Regions from separate parts of the Jonesia denitrificans DSM 20603 genome, predicted to be linked through region 1. Evidence: riboswitches for the same ligand, from Rfam matches in the RefSeq annotation. Region 1 holds a riboswitch; the other holds the start of a gene.
The links. A riboswitch is a leader RNA that binds a small molecule or an ion and turns the genes downstream of it on or off. The one in region 1 is predicted to bind S-adenosylmethionine.

Region 1 (3,484 bases):
CACTTCCTGCATGCCCTGCGTGTACAAAGGGCAATCACGCAGGTCAACGCCACCAAAGGACGCATCAAGGATCCCAAGGATCGGGTTGTCTGCTGTGCCAGATACCGCCATTTTCGCTTTGTTGCGAAACCCTGCTTGGGCACTGGCAACGGGAGGGAGCCAGTCAAGATCGGGGTATTCCCCAAGGAGTGCGTGCACGTCAGCGGCTTTTGTGGCGAGTTGACGCTCGTAGGGGATGTCAAGGAGGGCGCACGAACGGCACCTGTGTGCGTCAAAGTGGTGGCACTGCATCTCACTATTGTTCCTCATGAGTTGACGGGTGCCTTGCCGGGCCTTGGCGCATCGGGGTGGTTGGAACCGGTCAGGCTGGTGGCGAGACTGGTAGCGAAGTGGCTGGCGGCTGGTGGGTGAGGGTTCCTCACACTGAACCGGCAGTTATGCCACAGGGACCGGTGAGTTCTCCTTGGGGTGCGTATCGGTTTGTGTGGGGCGGGTGCGCGGGGTCGGGCCGCACCCGGCTGCTACGTCGGCAACAGCTGCAGCAGCGGTTGCAATGAGACCGTCTAACCCGGATCCGGCTGGTGTGGGCCGTGGGTCGTTGTGCACAGCCCAGCAGCCGTTGATGATGTCGTAGGTGGCGTCACTTCCCTGCTCAACCCACTGGGTGACCGCAGCAATAAGGCGTTCCACCTCGTCTACTGTGGTTCCTACCCCAACTGATGCGCGAATCGCCCCGTTCTCAACCCCTAACCGGGTGAGCAGTGGGTGGGCGCAAAAACGCCCGTCTCGCACCCCAATACCGTGTTCTGCTGACAGGTATGCGGCGACAAGCCCTGGGTCGCACTGAGCAACCGTGAAGGAAACCACCCCTACCGGGTCGCAGGAGTCTTCCCACAGCCGCAAGATCCGTACTCCCTCAATGGCCGACAAACCCTCGACAAGCCGCGTGCGCAACACGTTTTCGTGGCGTTCCAGTTCGCCGGCAGGGAGGTTTCCTAACGCCTCGCACGCTGCTGCGAGCGCAACAGCACCGATCACGTTGGGTGATCCTGCTTCGTGTCGGGCGGGGGCTGGCGCCCAGGTGATGGTGGTGAGTGTGACGTTGTGAACCGCGCCTCCCCCTGCGAGGTACGGGTGTCCAGCGTCGAGCCAATCACGTCGACCAACGAGTGCACCTGCGCCAAAGGGCGCGTAGGTTTTGTGGCCGGAGAACACAACGTAGTCTGCGCCGCTGGTGGTGAGGGAGAATCCGCGGTGTGGGACGAGTTGGGCGGCGTCAATGACGATGCGTGCACCTGCTGCGTGGGCGATGTCAACGAGCTCGGTGATGGGTAGTGCTTCACCGGTGACGTTGGAGGCGCCTGTTGCTGCCACGAGTGTGTAGTTGTCGCGGGCTAGTTCGGCGCGTAGTTGGGTGAGGGTTTCACGGATGGTTGTGGCAGCGGTGATGACTGTTGCCCCACCGGATGCGGCTTGCCAGGGCAGGAGGTTCGCGTGGTGTTCGATGTCGAGGACGAGGACTTTCCCGGGGGTCCCGTCAGGGTTGGTGGGGATGCACCCGGCGAGGAGGTTGAGGGAATCGGTGGTGTGCCGGGTGATGATGGTGACGTCGTCTGCGCGGGCGCCCACATGCTGACCGATGCTTGTGCGCGCTGCTTCGTACAGTGCGGTGGATACTTGGGAGAGGTATCCGGCGCCTCGGTGCACGGAGGCGTACAGCGGGAGGACTTGGTTGACCCGTTCTTGGACGGCGACTAGTGCCGGGGCGCTGGCGGCGCAGTCAAGGTTGGCGTATGTGGTTGACCCACCGTTGATGAGGGGAACCCGGGTGTGGGCGCCAACTACGGGAAGGCATGGTGTGTGGTGGTTCATGTGTGTCTCCATGGTGATGGGGACCTCCCTGCCTGCCTGTTCACCCAGCCGCGCCACGGGTGTGGCGTGATGTGCGTGGCGCTTGTGGCGCTCATGGGTGGGATTGTCAGGTGACAGGTCCCGCGCTTGCCCCCGGAGCTGGTTGGCTCGGGGCCTGGTCTTCACCCGGGGCACCCCACCGCAGGTGGAGGGTTGCCGGCCAGCAAACCGGGGTTTTACGCTGGCACTCGTGACCTGACACCAGAGTGTGGGATGTTGGTCTGTGGTGTCAACGCCACACCACACACGTCTCACATTTTGAAAAGGGTGTCTCATTTTTTGCGGTCATCGGTCATGATCGTTGAGTACAACCATCCAGAGCGGTCGAGTGACTTGGCACCGTGACACCGCAGCAACCCCCCGACACGTCATCCGGGTGAGGGTGCTAACGCCAGAACGATGGAGGACAGCATGACATATGCAGGCGACCTAACCCCGCAAGAAGCGTTTGACCTTGCCGCACAGAACCCCGACGCCGTGTTCGTGGACGTCCGCACGGTAGGGGAATGGCAAACCATTGGGGTCCCCGACCTCACCAGCATCAACCACGACGTTCACTACATCGAATGGGTCACCGCGTTCGGACCCAACAACCAGTTCCTCACCCAACTCGCCAACACCGGGGTCACCCCGGGCGATGGCCGACCCATCATCTTCCTGTGCCGCTCTGGGAACCGCTCCATTGGCGCAGCTACGGCCGCCACCGTTGCCGGGTACGGCCCCGCCTACAATGTCCTTGAAGGATTCGAAGGCGACACCGACGACTACGGCAACCGCACCGTCAACGGGTGGAAACTGCGCGGCCTGCCCACCACCACCTTCACCGAAGGCGAGTAACCCCGTGTCCCGCACCCTACGCCCCGCTACCCTTGCCGTGCGGGGCGGGCAAACCCGTACCGCCTTCGACGAAACCTCTGAACCTCTCTTCCTCACCCAGGGATACGTGTACTCCACTGCTCAGGAAGCAGAAGCTGCCTTTAACGGCGACATCGATCGGTTCATCTACTCACGGTACGGAAACCCCACCGTCCACACCTTCGAAGAGCGCCTGCGCCTCATGGAAGGCGCTGACGCCTGCTACGCCACCGCCACCGGCATGTCCGCCGTGTTCACAGCACTCGCCGCCGTGGTGAAATCCGGGTCGCGCATCGTTGCCGCGCGCGCCTTGTTCGGCTCATCCCTGGTGATCTTTGACGACATCTTCGCCAAGTGGGGCATCCGCACCGACTATGTTGACGGCCACGTTCTATCCCAATGGGAAGAAGCCCTCGCCACCCCAGCTGACGTGGTGTTTTTTGAAACACCATCCAACCCCATGCAAGACATCATCGACGTCGCAGCCGTGGCACGTCTTGCCCACGATGCGGGCGCCCTCGTCATTGTCGACAACGTCTTTGCCACCCCTGTCATGCAACGCCCCCTTGAACTCGGGGCTGACGTGGTCGTGTACTCCGCGACCAAGCACATTGACGGGCAAGGCCGTGTCCTCGGCGGCGCAATCCTTGGCTCTACCGACTACATTTCTGGGCCAGTACAAACAATGATCCGCAACACCGGCCCCTCCCTCTCCCCC
Region 2 (3,484 bases), 400 kb from region 1:
GGGGAGCCGCCCGTAACAAACGCAAGGTAGTTAACCCTTGCAACGCATCCAAATAATCGGCCGCTAACGCCTGACGTTGCGCCCGGGACTGACCTGACACCCGCCGAAACGCCCGCTGAAACCCATACACAGCAGCCGGAATAAGTGGCACTAACACCAGCACAACAAGCGCTGTCACCCAATCAATGAACAGCGCAATCACACCTAACACCAACACCGGCGACACCACCGAAGCAACCGATGGACCCACAAACCCCACCCGGTACGCGGCGACCCGTTCCGCGCCGTCCATGGCCATGGACACCACTGCTCCCGTGCGATCACCCGCCCGTGGCGTTGGCCCGACCCGCAAGATCTGCCGAATGATGCGGTCACGGACCGTTGCTTCTTCACGCGCGCTTCCTCGCGCCGTGACCCACACCCCGGCACCGGTGAGCACGGCGGCAAGAACCGCGACCACCAGGGTGGACCATTCCCCTACTGTTGGGCTGATTCCCGCAACAAGCGGAGCAAACGGGGCCTGGTTTGCGTCTGGAAGCGTCCCTGCTTCCACAATGTCTGGGGTGGCCCCTGAGGTCGCGAGATACCGGTCCACCACCGCGCCAACCAGCACAAACAACAGGCCCGTGACAACCGATGCGGCACTGAACAACACTGCCGACCAACGAGTTGTGCGGGCAAGAAGTGGTGAGTACAGCAACGCTGGGTCCACCGGCGGCGGCCCACTTGGCCCGCCCTTTGCGCGAGAACCGTCACGGTCGCCGGGGTGACCATTGCCGGTTGGGTGACCGGGGTGACCTGGCCGGGAAGTCGTCACAGAATCAGGTCGTGAGGACGGGGGTGACGAAGGGTGGGACGCCGACATGACTGCAACCTAACACACGCAACATGGTGGCACTCAGTAGGTGCGCGCATCGGTTATTGATCCTGGTCACACCCGATGTAACTAGCGCACAAGAAGATGCAACCCGCCTTCAACGACCACTGCGAGCACTCCCATCAAACACACCCACCACACGTACCCCCAACGGCGTGATTCAGCAGCAAAAGTCCCAGCAAACAAGGCAGCCCACAACCCCAGTGATACAAAGGGGCCACTCGCCGCATACACGGTCGCCGCATGCGCGAAGGGTTGCACCATGGGCATCATGGACGCCACCGTGATCACCAGTGCAGACCCGACCGTGATTGTTAACGCTGCGATCAACAGGGGCACCTGCGGTAAGTTCGCGGCGCGTCGGGCGGCGGGCTCCTGGGACAACGGCTGCACCGCCCACAACATGACAAAAGGAATGAGTAACATCAATGCCAGGTGGGTGATCAGCCACCACTGCGAGCATGACACCTGCGGGTCAATCACCGCCGCAAAACTGGACACAGAACCACTTCGGGTACCGACCGAGGACACCCCGTGATCAACACCGATCAACACGACACCCAGCCCTGTCGCAGCCAACACAACCAGCACCGGTCGCGGAAGAGTCACCACGCGAAACCGAGAAACAAGAGGCGCAGAGAACCTGCGTCCCTCGGGAGCAAGCATGATCCCCGTCGCAGGTGTCACTGGTGACATGCCTCCACCTTTTCCTCATCAATCAACCCGGCACTAAGGGTTTGGTGCCGCCCGATCACGCTTCCCCCAAAGCCCTGTTGTGATCTGGGCGGCACCACTGTGTCCCCACCATGTTTGTGTCACAACTCCCCGTGGACTTACAGGGTGAAAGAAAGAAGTTCTCCACCCGCGACACAGAAGCCCACAATGTGGACGCTGGTTGTTCACGCACCGGAATCCGGTGCACACTGATCGTGTTCTGTTCCATCCAGAGCGGCCGAGAGTTCTGGCTCGTTGACGCCGCAGCAACCCACTCCTGAACGGAAGCCTCCACAGGGAAACGGGTGCTAACGCCAGATCCGATGGAGAATTAGTCATGGCTTCCTTTGACGTGTCAGCCACAGCTCGCGGATTTCACCGGCCTACGGTGTCGTTCGAGTTGATGCCTCCGCGTAACCCTGCGGCGGCACCAAAGTTTTGGAACACTGCCCGCAAGCTTGTTGAGGCGCATCCCGATTTTGTGTCCGTCACCTACGGCGCAGCGGGGGGCGACCGCGATTCGGCGCGCACAGTGGTGGAAACTCTCGTGCAACACACCAACGTGTTGCCGATCGCGCACCTCACCTGTGTGGGGGCGACTCGAGACAACGTGGCAGACACCATTGATGATTTCCTGGCAGCCGGGGCGCGCACGTTCCTCGCGTTGCGGGGAGACCCACCAAAGGACCAACCTGACTGGGCGCCACCCACCAACGGTGTGGTGTCGTCGCTCGAACTCATTGCGCTTCTGCGTGATGTGGAAGCGCAACGGTGTCAGGCAGATGCGTCTGAGGCGCTGCGTGGGGCAATGAAGCCGTTAACCATCGCGGTTGCGACGTTCCCAGAGGGGAACCGCGATGCGGGGACAACCCGTGAACAAGAAGCTGCCCGACTGTTGCAAAAGCAGCAAGCTGGCGCGAACTTTGCGATCACCCAGTTGTTCTACACGGCGTCGGCGTACACCGAGTTTGTGGATGTGGCACGTTCCTTGGGTGTCACCATTCCCATCGTGGCTGGCATCTTGCCGATGACCGATCCACAACGGTTACGACGGTTGGAACAGTTGACCGGAGTACCGGTCCCCCTTGAGTTAGCAGCACAGTTAGATGCGATTGCTAGCCCCCATGTGCGGCACTCTCACGGCATTGCGGCGTCAGTGGATTTAGCGAACGCGGTCCTTGACTCCGGGGCCCCCGGGTTGCACATTTACACGTTTAATAAGCACGAACCTGCACTGGACCTGCTCGAGGGCGTACACCTCGGAGGTTCACTGGGTGGGGTGGCGCCTGTGCGTTCACCGCAGCCAGTGGATGTGGCCGGGTGGCCGCAGGTTGGCGCATCCCCTGTCACTGCGTAGGTTGCGGGTGCCCCGTGTGGTGCCTTGTGATCGGGTGGTGACGTGTCCGTCTCTGCTGGTCGCGCCGTGTGGGCGACTGTAGGGTTTTCCGTTTTCTTGTGAGGGATGACCATGTCTTTTGTTTCTTCTGTTTTTCCGTCTGCCACGATTTTGGGGTACCCGCGTATTGGGGACCGCCGCCAGCTCAAGCGTGCGTTGGAGTCGTTGTGGGCGGGTCGGTCCAATGCGGATGAGTTCGCTGCCACAACCCACCAATTACGGGCTGCCACCCGGGAACGGTTAGCGGCCCGCGGGTTGGGGCGCGATGACTCCTCGATCCCGGAGTCGTTTAGTTGGTATGACCAGGTTCTTGATGCGGCCGTGACGTTTGGGGTGATCCCAGACCGGTTCCGTTCGTTGGATTGGTCGGGGGACCTGGTTGGTGCGTACAGCACGGTGGCGCGTGGTGTGGGTGATGATGCCCCGTTAGAGATGACGAAGTGGTTCAACACGAACTACCACTATTTGGTTCCGGAAGTAGATGAGTCCACCCCGTT

Region 2: another riboswitch for S-adenosylmethionine. It lies ahead of JDEN_RS00965 (methylenetetrahydrofolate reductase); the one in region 1 lies ahead of JDEN_RS11980 (aminotransferase class V-fold PLP-dependent enzyme).

Annotation. Positions count from the first base shown of each region.
Region 1 is NC_013174.1:2,555,302-2,558,785, forward strand. Features, by position in the region: gene rlmC (23S rRNA (uracil(747)-C(5))-methyltransferase RlmC) at 1-291, opposite strand, end outside; gene JDEN_RS11980 (aminotransferase class V-fold PLP-dependent enzyme) at 436-1,872, opposite strand; SAM riboswitch class IV at 1,990-2,107, opposite strand; SAM riboswitch class I at 2,220-2,317, shown strand; gene JDEN_RS11985 (rhodanese-like domain-containing protein) at 2,323-2,748, shown strand; gene JDEN_RS11990 (O-succinylhomoserine sulfhydrylase) at 2,753-3,484, shown strand, end outside.
Region 2 is NC_013174.1:204,743-208,226, reverse strand. Features, by position in the region: gene JDEN_RS00980 (ABC transporter ATP-binding protein/permease) at 1-817, opposite strand, end outside; gene JDEN_RS00975 (hypothetical protein) at 947-1,573, opposite strand; SAM riboswitch class I at 1,814-1,921, shown strand; gene JDEN_RS00965 (methylenetetrahydrofolate reductase) at 1,929-2,948, shown strand; gene metE (5-methyltetrahydropteroyltriglutamate--homocysteine S-methyltransferase) at 3,060-3,484, shown strand, end outside.